Regions from separate parts of the Vibrio kanaloae genome, predicted to be linked through region 3. Evidence: predicted binding sites of a transcription regulator. Region 3 holds the regulator's gene; each other region holds the start of a gene.

Region 1 (3,206 bases), on a different replicon from region 3:
TACCGTTGTATTTAGTTGACTTAATGAAAGTTCGGCTAATTCTAGCGCTTTTTCAGGTTCATTACTGTTGATGGCTACTTGCGCACGCAGGGAGTTGTACTGCCCTTGTTGTTGAGTATCAAGCTCAATATTTCGAGCTTGATATTGCGCTTCGGCTTCTTCCAGCAAGGTGCCTACTTGATCATATCGATGCTGACTTTGTGCCAGCCATGCGCGCAACATTGACAGTTTAGGTTCACTGTAAAGTTGGTCAGGTGTCAGTTGCTTGATCGCCATCTCTAATGAAGAGAGCTCACCTTGGTTGAACATCTGCCATCCGTGATCACTTAAGATCTGAACAATCAATTGTGGGTCGTCAGCACGCTGTGCATGTCGAAGAGCTTGATGAGGCGTTTTCTGTTTGATCCAAGCTTTAGCCGCACTTCGATGCAATTCAGCTTCTTGTTGCGGAATTCGTGCTTGGCGTTCGTGCGCGAGAAATTCACCAAATAGGTTATGGAAGCGGTACCAGTTTTTCTCACCTTCAAGAGGGTAGATGAACAGGCCAAATCGATTGAGTGACTCGATCATACCGAGCGCGTCTTCACGTTGAGTGAGTGCACATACTAGCTCGTCGTTGAAGTGATCAAGCACAGAGCACTGCATTAAGAATTGTCGAGTTTCTTTGTCTAACAAGTCGAACACTTCTTCCACCAAATAGTCCCAAAGATGAGCATGGTTAAAGTGTGAGAACGACTCCGCTGATTGCGCTAGAGTACGTTTTTGATGTTGGGCTTGCAGCGCTATAAGTTGCAAGGCAGAAGGCCAACCCTCTACATAAGTACAAATGCTGTCTGCTGTGATGTCATCAATGCCATCGGCTACGCGTTGGTTGAAAAAGCGCGTGGTCTCTTCAGTATCAAAAGCCAGTGAATCGTTACCTAGCTCTATCATTAAGTCACGTACGCGCAGGTTGGCGGTACCGAGTGGTGGTGTTCCTCGGCTGGTTACAACGAGCGTCAGGTTGTCGGGCATATGTTTGAGGAAAAAGCGCATTGCTTCATGAATGTCATCATTGTTAACCAAGTGGTAGTCGTCCAACACAAGGAAACATTCATGATGGAACTCAGACATTTCTGCGAAAACTTCACTTAATAACGAATGCAGCGATGAAAACTGTCTTTTCTCTGCCAGCTTTTGGGCATTAGGACAGATATTTTGAGTCGCTTTATTGAGTGATTGCAATAGATAGTTAATAAAGCGAAATGGATCGTTGTCACTATCATCAATGCTGTACCAACCCACATTAGGCTTATCTACTAGCCATTGCGCGGCCATTGTGGTTTTGCCATACCCTGCTGGGGAGCGAAATAGCACCAGCTTGTAACAATCTGCGTTCTGAAGCAGATCGAGAACCCTAGGTCGTAGAATCGCATTGTGTAAGCGGCCGGGACGGGTCAGTTTTGAAGGGATCCACATATCGAAGTTTTTCACCTATTTCGTGGCTTATGTTCTGGATTATCCCAATCTATTGTTGAGTGCTTGTCCAATGACATTAGCCTAATTACTTAAGTCTTCGTTTATGGTACGTGAAGCGAAACGATACCGACTATGATCCTCCACAGAAACCTTGCACTCCTGCATGTTTTTGATGTTCTACGCCCTTTATTTGTGATTTAAGTCACCTTAGGTGCGGTTTGTGAATGTGACTTCTCCTTCTCTTACACCGGTTTCTCTGTAAAAGAATGAGATGCTAAACAAATTTCGTGATCTGAATATCAGATTTAGCAATGACTTTTAGAGACGTAAATAAAAGTTACATCAATTGAAGTTAAGTTATCCGACGGGAGCTTGTGATCTTGGTCACTCCAAGATTTTGTTCTAACTCAGAACATGAGAGTCAGATCACTAACCAAATCTCGGTACGCCCCCTACGCCCTCTAATCTACTCCTAGTTAGTTGTAAGGCCGGGAGGATGTTTAGTTTATGGTGACCATGCACGATATGTCATAGATGAATTAGAACTATTAAAAGCGAGATTTCTGAAATGAAACCAACTCAGCAAAAAACTTTCGATAAAGTGTCGTTCCAAGAGAGCGTTAAGAAGCATTTGTCTGCGACCTACGCAACAACAATTGAAAACGCAGATAGCCGTGCATGGTACCTAGCAATGGGCCGCGCGTTAGCAGAATTGACAACCTTTGACCTGCTAGCTACTGAAAATGACGAAAAAATTAAGAACGCGAAGAGCGTTAACTACCTATCACTAGAGTTTTTGATTGGTCGTCTAACAGGTAACAACTTGATCAGCATGGGTCTATACGAACAGATCACTCATGCAATGGAAGAGCTAGGTCAAAACCTAACTGACCTTCTAGAAGAAGAACGCGACCCGTCATTAGGTAATGGTGGTCTTGGTCGACTAGCTGCTTGTTTCATGGATTCTTGTGCCGCTCAAGAATACCCAACAGTAGGCTACGGTCTTCACTATGAATACGGCCTATTCAAACAGTCTTTTCAAAACGGTCGCCAACAAGAATCACCAGACGCATGGCGTGGTGTTGAAGGTTACCCATGGGAAGTCGCTCGTCCAGAACTAGCACAGCACATTGGTTTTTACGGTCATGTAGACGTTGAATTCATTGACGGTAAAGAAGTACGTACTTGGGTTCCAGGTATGGAAGTAAAAGCAATGCCTTGGGATCTACCTATCGTAGGTTACGAGTCAAACACGGTTTACCCGCTGCGTCTTTGGGAATGTCAGGCAATTGCACCATTCTCACTAGCAAGCTTTAACAACGGTGATTACTTCGAAGCGCAACACTCGCTAATCGATGCAGGCAACATCACTAAAGTACTTTACCCGAACGACAACCACGAGAAAGGTAAGACTCTGCGTCTAATGCAGCAGTACTTCCACTCAGCAGCGTCTGTTCGCGATATTCTACGTCGCCACGAAGCAACAGGTTTCTCTCTAGAAGATCTGCCGAAGCAAGAAACGATTCAACTGAACGATACGCACCCAACGATCGCGATCCCTGAACTAATGCGCATTTTGATCGACGAGAAAGGTCTATCTTGGGATCAAGCATGGGAAATCAGTGCTCATACGTTCGCTTACACGAACCACACGTTACTTCCAGAAGCTTTAGAGACTTGGTCTGAATCTTTGATCAATCGTCTTCTTCCTCGTCACATGGAAATCATCTTTGAAATCAACCACCGCT
Region 2 (3,206 bases), 920 kb from region 3:
GCAAAAGCATCAATTAGACATGTGGTTACATGGAGAGCACAAAGACTCTTATCAAACACCCAAAGTGTACGTTATTGGCTGTTCTGATATCTCAGAATATCTATTAGCGGTGGAGTACAAACATAAGCTGGAACCGGTAAAACAAGACGGTGTGCCACTTCATTTTGGATCTTTAGATCAAGTAAAAGAGGAGTTACTTCGGCTTGGTTTTGAAAAGGCCTATCTTCGTTTACACAATGCGTATGATGAATTTGGTAATGAGCCAAGTCACAGCTACTGTGATATTGAACTGGCACTCAAACCTCATTAGAGGGCGTATATAAGGTATTTATAAACAGAGCTTGTTATTACGATCATGCGTAGTGTGTTGTCAGCAATTTATGTGTGAATTGAGTTCGCAGGTAGAAACCACGTGGTTTGGTCTTGATGGGTTTGCCACTTGCACCGTAAGCTTCAGTTAACACTCGACTGTTAGCGGCTTTTGGTCGAAGATGCAATGCTTCACCGTGCCTTGCTGTTATCTGTCCAACATTACCTAACACGATCAATTCCATCAGTTCTTCCCAGTCCCTTTTTAGAAGCTCATCTTCAGCTTCGTTTGGTGTCCAGAGTAAGGGAGAGCCAACATGCCTTTCTGCCAATGGAATTTCCCTTTCACCTTCTACAGGGATCCACAATACTTTAGATAGTTTGTTTCGGACGTGGCTGGTTTCCCATGTTAATCCCTGCACCCCCATCAGTGGGGCGACACAAACAAAGGTAGTTTCGAGTGGCTTTCCAGAATAGCCAATTGGAATGCTTTTAAGCTCGATACCTAATTTAGCAAAATCTTGTTCTGGCTTACTGCCTGCTGGCGCGCCTAAGTGCCATTCCAGTAATTGTCCAACCCAGCCTTTATCACGCTTAAGGTCGTTTGGCATCACCATCTCGGCTTCATCCGCGAGCTCTTTAAAAGTCATTCCGGCAATCGCATACGCTCTGTCTAATAACTCTTGTTGTGTTTGTGGTTCTGGTTTCATAATAAAAGGTATGATCAAAAAAACGATTTTATCAGAAGTTATCACTAAATGCCGAGTGGTTAATAAATGATCTCCTTGTTATAAAAGAGATCAAACTCATGGTTATCCACAGGACATAAACGTAATTAATTGAAATATTAATTTAGTGGATAAATAAACAGGGTTTAGTGGGGGATAAAATGCTTGCTAAATGATGTTTAAAATGAATCTTTCACTTACTAGTGTGGATAAACTGCTGGGTGATTGATCTTTAACCATATTGAATTTTTGAAAGATCTTCTGCTGTTTTTTAATTCTAAAATACACAGCATTATGCTTTATGTTACTGATATTTAATGTTTTTATTTTTAATTTTGGATTTTGTTATTTATGGTTCTGATGAGTTTATGGATTAAAAAAAACGATTTCTGGTAATTCTTCACATAGTTATTCACAGAAAAGGTGAATAAATGTGGTCTATGTCTCACTCTTGTGTGGGTAACTAAGATTTGAGCAAAACTTATCCATATTCTTAGTTAATATTCATAAATATAGCGCTTGTCACGTCACTAAGTTTGCTCCAATTGGGGATATGTGGAAAAATCAGTGTAATTAAAAATTTAGATAGAGGTTGGCCAGTGATAGATGGCGATGGTTACCGATTAAATGTTGGTATTGTAATCTGTAACAACCATGGTCAGGTCTTCTGGGCTAAACGATACGGACAACATTCATGGCAATTTCCTCAAGGGGGAATAGATGAAGGTGAAACTCCGGAACAGGCAATGTACCGCGAGTTGTATGAAGAGGTTGGCCTTACAAAAAAGGATGTAAAAATCGTCGCGACAAGTCGTCATTGGTTACGCTATAAGCTACCCAAACGACTGGTTCGGTGGGATTCGAAACCTGTCTGTATTGGACAAAAACAGAAGTGGTTCCTTTTACGCTTAGATTGCGATGAATCGTGTATCAATATGCAGCGTGGAAGTACACCTGAGTTTGATGGTTGGCGTTGGGTGAGTTACTGGTACCCAGTTCGACAAGTTGTTTCTTTTAAGCGAGATGTTTATCGTCGAGCGATGAAAGAATTCGCATCTTTGGCAATGCCGTTTAAAGAGCGAAAAACAAAAGGAAAACGCAAATTGCGTAGAGGTTAAGCATGCTCAGTCAACTAAGGGAAATAGTTGAACACGTATCAAGAGTTGAAGATGTGTCGACGGCTCTGGATATTTTAGTTAAAGAGACATGCAGTGCGATGCAGACTGAATGCTGCACCGTTTATTTAGCAAATAATGATATGCAGCGCCTTGAGTTGATGGCAACTCAAGGCCTGATCTTCAAAGGCAATAGTATTCACATTGGTTTTGACGAAGGCCTGGTTGGCCTTGTCAAAAGAAGTGCAGAGCCAATCAACCTCGCACAAGCCTCTGCTCACCCCGATTATAAGTTTTTTCCAGAGCTGGGAGAGAAGGTTTATCACTCTTTTCTTGGCACTCCCATCATCTATCGCAAGCAAGTGCTTGGCGTTTTGGTTATTCAACAGAAGTCCCCCCGTTTATTCAGTGAAATGGAAGAGTCTTTTCTTGTCACGCTCTCAGCACAACTTGCCGTTATTGTTGCGCATGCTCAAACCCAAGGTCATTGGTTATTAGAGCAGCAAAAGTTGCCTGCGACTAAAGGTGTCGCTGCGTCATCGGGTGTGGCGATTGGTGATTTGTGGTGGGATAACACGCAGCCTGAATTAACCGATGTTTACCCTGCGTCGACGCTTAATGTCGAAAGGGAGCATGAGTTGTTGGCGGTTGCGGTTGAAAATGCCCTCAATGATTTTAAGCGTATGCGCAAGCGCTTGGATAGTGATATTAATAAAGATGCGCTGGCGATCTTTGACCTGTTTACGCACTTACTGAATGATCCTATGTTACGTAAGGATCTGAAAAACCAAATTCAGAAAGGCGATAAGGCCGATTGGGCATTAAGACAAGTTGTTGAGAGTTACTCTAACCGTTTTGCTCGTATGTCTGATGTTTACCTTCGAGAAAGGGCACAAGATATTCGTGAGCTTGGTCAAAGGTTACTCTATTTTCTCCATAATTCAGAACAAGAGTTACGTACGTTCGATAAGCCGATTATTTTGGTTGTGCGTGAGTTGACGGCATCAGTATTAGCTTCAATACCGAAAGAGAAGCTGTTGGCTGTTATTTCTTT
Region 3 (3,206 bases):
CTGGTTTAGTATCAACAGATGATTCTGAATGGGAATACTTCGTTGACCATATTCGAGCGGGTATTGTGAACCGTAACCGTCAGCTAACAGGCGCCAGTGGTGATGCACCATTTGGTGGTCCGGGTGCTTCAGGTAACTTACGCCCTAGTGCTTACTATGCGGCTGACTACTGTGCTTATCCTATGGCTTCAATGGAAGGTGACGAAACTCAATTGCCCGCGACATTTAGCCCGGGTCTTGAGCTGTAATTTAGGCTATGAGTACTAAGCTCATTCGTTAAACTGGAAATAGGGAAGTGGTGTTATCGCTTCCTTTTCCATCACGCCTGACACCTAGATTGGGCGGTAGATAATAATAGAACAAGTATGTCACAGGCTGATGGCTGCTGACTTTGTGTCTCAGCCTCTCCCTTTCTAATCCAAATTACTAGCTTGCTAGAATCTCTGACAAGGAGTCACCATGACGCCCGATCTACTATTTAAATCACTATGGGATGATTACATTCACAGGCTGTGCCCATCGGCTGAGAAAGTACACCAGTTGCTAAAAGAAGACGAAGCGCTGATTAATGATCATATTGCACTGCGTACTTTCAATGTAGCTCCGCTGGGAATTGAAACGCTGGCTAAGCCTTTCCTTGAGTTAGGTTATAAAGCGTGTGGCGATTACCTGTTTGAGAGCAAGAAGCTAGTTGCTAAGCATTACGAGCATCCAGATCCAAAACAGCCGAAAGTGTTCATTAGTGAATTGAAGGTAGAAGAGTGCTCAAGTGAGTTGCAACAGATCGTTGCTAAGTTGGTTGAGCAAGTTGATGCAAGTCAGCTTCAAGGTCATGAATTCTTGTTTGGTGGTCGTCTCTGGGATTTGAGCTTCGCAGATTTCCAAGTGCTAGCAAAAGAGAGTGAATACGCGTCTTGGTTAGCGGCTCATGGATATGGAGCTAACCACTTTACGGTGAGTGTGAACCAACTTAATAAATTCGATGAAGTGCAGGCCGTGAATGACTATCTGAATGAGTCGGGATTCACTATCAATGCGTCTGGAGGTGAGGTTAAAGGCTCTCCAGAGGTCTTATTAGAACAATCATCAACAATGGCAGATAAAGTCCCAGTTTCATTTGTTGAAGGCAATGAGACGATTCCTGGTGGCTTCTATGAGTTTGCTAAGCGCTATGCGATGGCGAATGGTGAGCTTTATACCGGGTTTGTCGCAGCATCGGCTGACAAGATTTTTGAAAGCACCAACGGTTAACGGACGAAGCTCTATTTCGTAACGCTCTCGCATCTTCAAAAAACAAAAAAAGCCACCAAATTTGCATTTGGTGGCTTTCAAATTTTTGGCTCAGCTAATCGAGATTAACGAGTGCCGTATACCACGATAGTTTTACCGTGTGCAGAAATTAGGTTCTGCTCTTCTAGCATCTTCAAGATACGACCTACTGTCTCACGAGAACAACCAACGATCTGGCCAATTTCTTGACGAGTGATCTTGATTTGCATGCCGTCAGGGTGAGTCATTGCATCGGGTTGTTTCGCTAGGTTTAGTAGCGTTTGAGCGATACGACCGGTTACGTCAAGGAACGCTAAGTCACCAACTTTTTGGCTAGTTACTTGTAGGCGGCTTGCCATTTGCGCTGAAAGACGCATCAGGATGTCTGGGTTCACTTGGATAAGTTGGCGGAATTTCTTGAAAGAAATCTCAGCAACTTCACAAGGAGATTTTGCTCGAACCCACGCAGTACGCTCTTGGTCTTCTTCGAATAAGCCAAGCTCACCGATGAAGTCGCCTTGGTTTAGGTAAGAAAGAATCATTTCCTTACCTTCTTCGTCTTTGATAAGAACTGCCACAGAACCTTTCACAATGTAGTACAAGGTTTCTGCCTTTTCACCAGCATGAATCAAAGTACTTTTTGAAGGGTACTTATGAATATGACAGTGTGAAAGGAACCACTCTAATGTTGGATCGGTTTGGGGTTTACCTAGAACCATAATATCTTACTTCCTCTGCAGGGTATGCTTGCTGCTTTCCGTATTTTAGCTAAGCCTGGATTGACTCGTTAGGATAAGAGCACTAGTTGAGTGCTGCAAGCTATCTTGTGTTTCGTTTAAGAATAGTATCCTTTTTCAGGTACTATTTCTTGATTTTAATCGTGACCAAGCTACGATTTTTTACGCAAAATTGTGCACATGATCACGGTATGAAAAGTAATCAATAAGAACGACGTACCGTTAACCTATTTTTCCGGTTTCGATGAGCTGTTGCAGGATTGGTCTTACAATGAGCTCCATAGCAAAACTCATTTTTCCTCCTGGCACGACAAGCGTGTTGTGGCGAGACATAAATGAGCCATCAATCATTGCCAAAAGGTATGGGAAATCGACGTTTTTGATGCCACGCAAACGTATAACTACGAAGCTCTCGTCTAAACTAGGGATCCCTTTGGCGTTGAGTGGGTTGGATGTATCTACGGTTGGAACTCGTTGAAAATTGATATGAGTACGTGAAAATTGAGGAGTAATGTAGTTAAGATAATCATCCATTGAACGAACAATTGAGTCCATTACTGCTTCACGCGAGTGCCCGCGATCGCGTGTGTCACGAACGAATTTTTGTATCCATTCAAGGTTCACGATTGGCACCATACCGATTAGCAGGTCGACATGTTTAGAGACGTTGATGTCTCCGTCTACTACACCGCCGTGTAGGCCTTCGTAGAACATCACATTTGAATTTTCAGGGATCTCTTGCCATGGCGTAAAGGTACCTGGCATTTGATTGTAAGGCACGGCTTCATCGAAGGTGTGCAGATAACTCCGTACTTTACCGGTGCCTTCATTACCATACTGATGGAAGAATTCTTCTAATGCGCCAAAATCGTTAGCCTGTGGACCAAAGTAGCTGATGTGCTTACCTTGCGCGCGTGCCTTGCGGATTTCGACATCCATTTCTGGTCGAGTAAAGCGATGGAAACTATCCCCTTCAACCCAAGCGGCCTTCACGTCCATCATATTGAACATTTTGCGGAAGGCTTCTGAGGTAGTGGTGGTGCCGGCTCCAGATGAACCCGTCACCGCAATAATTGGATGTTTAGCGGACATGACAACCCTTGTCGTTTGAGTAACATACTTGTTAGCAATCGACTTTTACTATAACACGGCTCCTTTCTAAGCGCAGCCTAGAAGCGTTTTATGACTTGGATATCAACG
Region 4 (3,206 bases), 1.4 Mb from region 3:
TGGCAATTTTAGGACTTCTTTCACTTTAAACACGTTAATCGCAAATAATTGACGACTATTTAAACTGAATAATAAGAGTTCCAGACGGTTTTCACCTACCAGTTTGGTTCTTTGATCAACCGAATTTAAAACTCCAGACATACAACACCTTAGTGACAAATAATAACTTTGGCTACAATAGCCTACTTCAATAGGATAACACAAAGCGCCAATCACAGAATACTTAAACTAAGTACCAAAAATACTGCAATACGAAGCTTAGGTGTATGGTTGGAGTAGACTATAACAGTAGTAAAGAAGCTAACCTTCAATAACTTTCATCAATAGCTGACCATCGTACAAAGCCTGCTTGATAAGCGCAGCACCCGGCATGGTCGCCTGCTTATAAAAACGAGACTCCACCAACTCTAAGTCTTGATGGTAAACCGATAAACTCTGCTCTTCGATACACTTTTGAATTTCAGGGTATAGGACACTTTTTGCTTGGTTAATAACACCGCCAACCAATATTTTCTCTGGGTTGAATAGGTTAATCACAATCGCAATCGCCGCACCTAGGTAGCGACCTAACTGCTCAATCACTTCGACGGCTAACTCATCTCCACCGGCTGCTGCCGCGCAGATTTGCTCAATGGTGACATCTTCAAACACAGACAAGGTTGATGTTTCACCATTTGCGAGTCTTGCTTTCACTTGGTCACGTATCGCTTGTGAACTCGCTACCGTTTCTAAACAGCCTCGGTTACCACAATGACAAAGCTTGCCTTCTTTATCGATCTGGATATGCCCCAGTTCACCGATATTGCCATGACGCCCTTGCAAAACACGTCCATCAAGAATAATCCCGGCACCTAAACCATGGTGAATCGAGATAAGAACAGAGTTGTCGTTGTCTTGTGAATTACCAAACAGCTTCTCTGCCAATGCCCATGCTCGGGTGTCATTGGCAATAAAGACTGGCAAGCCCGTTTCTTTATAGATCTCCGGCCCTAACGCTAAATTTTCAACATTATAGTGTGGCATCTGCAACACTATACCTTGCTCAGAATTCACAAGGCCAGGTAGCGTAACCGCAATGCTGGTTACCCTATCGAGTTGTTCAGCATAGGTTTGGAAGAATTCATCAATCTCATGCAATAAGCGAGCAAGCACATCGTCTTGGTCACGTTCATGAATATCGATTTTAGTATCGATAAGAACATCACCACCCAATTCATGCAGAGCAATTGTCAAGTATCCACGACCAAGACGCATCGACAGAAACTGCCAACCTTCGTTATTGGTTTGCAGACCGACAGCCGGACGCCCACGAGTGGTGGCTTCTTGAACCGTCGTTTCATGAATAAGGTGAGCTTCAATGAGTTCACGGGTAATTTTAGTAATACTCGCCGGAGCCAACTCACTTTGCTTGGACAAATCGATACGAGAAATAGGACCTTTAAGGTCAATTAGTTTATATACACGACCAGCATTGACCTGTTTGATATGATCAATATGGCCCGGTTGAGCCATGTACATTTTACGCTCCAAAAATCATCAACTGGATAATTTTTTTACTTTGCGAAGTAATTGTGAAGTCACTTGGTATATCGCCGTGACCAGTATCACGTATATACATGAATCTTTGTGTATCGAGTCAAATAGTTCGAGAAGAATTATCATCCAAATTGAGAAATTAAGACTTAATTTTCGAAAAAAAACATCACGACTGAGGCATGAATCCAATCATTGTGGATAATTGGAGAAATACCTTCCAAGCTCCCAATAAATTATCAATTAATGCATATACTTAATTCAGCCTTAAATCAGATTACAGTCCTCACTCTAGGAGTATTCATGACAGCCGCATTAAGAAAAACGAAAATCGTCACCACACTAGGCCCTTCAACAGATAAAGGTAATGTGCTTGAAGCTATCATCAAAGCCGGTGCCAATATCGTCCGTATGAACTTCTCTCACGGCAGCAGCGACGATCACATCCAACGCGCAGAACAAGTTCGAGCGATAGCTAAACGGCTCGGCACTCAAGTCGCCATTTTAGGAGATTTGCAAGGTCCAAAGATTCGTGTGTCGACATTCAAAGATGGCAAGATCCAATTAGCCGTCGGAAACCAGTTCACTCTAGACAGTAACCTAGGTTTAGGTGAAGGCAACCAACAAGCCGTTGGCCTCGATTACAAAGAGCTGCCAAACGACGTATCAGCTAACGACATCTTATTACTCGACGATGGTCGTGTTCAATTAAAAGTGACCAGTGTCGAAGGGTGTAAAGTCCACACTGAAGTGATCATCGGAGGCCCTCTCTCCAACAACAAGGGGATTAATAAAAAAGGGGGTGGCTTATCCGCAGAAGCGCTGACAGAAAAAGACAAGCGCGATATCGTAACCGCAGCACAAATCAAAGTGGATTACCTAGCGGTGTCTTTCCCTCGCAATGGCGAAGATATGCATTACGCGCGTCAACTCGCACATGAAGCCGGCTTAGAGGCTCATCTTGTGGCTAAAGTGGAACGAGCAGAGACAGTCGCCACTATTGAGAACATGGATGACATCATAATGGCCTCAGATGTGGTCATGGTGGCCCGTGGTGACCTAGGAGTAGAGATTGGTGACCCAGAGTTGGTTGGAGTACAAAAACAGCTTATACGTCGTGCAGGGGCGCTTAATCGAACAGTGATCACCGCAACTCAGATGATGGAGTCGATGATCTCCGCTCCAATGCCAACTCGGGCAGAAGTCATGGATGTAGCGAATGCCGTACTTGATGGGACGGATGCCGTAATGCTTTCCGGTGAAACAGCAGCAGGCGATTACCCAGTCGAAACCGTGAAATCAATGGCAGAAGTCTGTATTGGCGCTGAAAAGATGGCGGGTATTAACAACCACTCCAATTACCGTCTTGATCGTACCTTTGTAACGGCTGAAGAAACCGTTTCGATGGCGACCATTTACTCTGCGAACCATATGGAAGGAATTAAAGGCGTGGTCACTCTCACTGAATCCGGACGCACAGCACTGATGATGTCACGCCTCAGCGCCGATATGCCCATCTACGCACTATCTCGTAACGAAAGCACACTTAACCGTTGCACATTGTACAGAGGGGTTACCCCAATTTACTTTGAAACAGAAGCCAAAGACAGCCTTGATATTGCGCTCTCTACGCTCGCCTGCTTGAAAGAAAAAGGATATCTCACATGTGGCGA

The links. Region 3 encodes CRP, which controls carbon source genes, mostly activating them, when cyclic AMP is high. Its sites were predicted from a motif close to TGTGANNNNNNTCACA; they were not measured.
Region 1: a site for CRP is predicted at 1,832-1,847, ahead of OCV24_RS16830 (glycogen/starch/alpha-glucan phosphorylase). Genes of this name have one in related genera too.
Region 2: a site for CRP is predicted at 1,470-1,485, ahead of rppH (RNA pyrophosphohydrolase). Genes of this name have one in related genera too.
Region 4: a site for CRP is predicted at 1,594-1,609, ahead of mlc (sugar metabolism global transcriptional regulator Mlc). Genes of this name have one in related genera too.

Annotation. Positions count from the first base shown of each region.
Region 1 covers NZ_AP025498.1:573,247-576,452, forward strand. Annotated here, with positions in the region: gene malT (HTH-type transcriptional regulator MalT) at 1-1,458, opposite strand, end outside; gene OCV24_RS16830 (glycogen/starch/alpha-glucan phosphorylase) at 2,027-3,206, shown strand, end outside.
Region 2 covers NZ_AP025497.1:2,561,233-2,564,438, reverse strand. Annotated here, with positions in the region: gene OCV24_RS11615 (DUF6482 family protein) at 1-310, shown strand, start outside; gene mutH (DNA mismatch repair endonuclease MutH) at 354-1,019, opposite strand; gene rppH (RNA pyrophosphohydrolase) at 1,637-2,155, shown strand; gene ptsP (phosphoenolpyruvate--protein phosphotransferase) at 2,158-3,206, shown strand, end outside.
Region 3 covers NZ_AP025497.1:303,436-306,641, forward strand. Annotated here, with positions in the region: gene astD (succinylglutamate-semialdehyde dehydrogenase) at 1-248, shown strand, start outside; gene OCV24_RS01350 (DUF1338 domain-containing protein) at 460-1,251, shown strand; gene crp (cAMP-activated global transcriptional regulator CRP) at 1,356-1,988, opposite strand; gene OCV24_RS01360 (phosphoribulokinase) at 2,229-3,098, opposite strand; gene OCV24_RS01365 (YheU family protein) at 3,176-3,206, opposite strand, start outside.
Region 4 covers NZ_AP025497.1:2,060,934-2,064,139, forward strand. Annotated here, with positions in the region: gene OCV24_RS09310 (chemotaxis protein CheV) at 1-141, opposite strand, end outside; gene mlc (sugar metabolism global transcriptional regulator Mlc) at 301-1,518, opposite strand; gene pyk (pyruvate kinase) at 1,837-3,206, shown strand, end outside.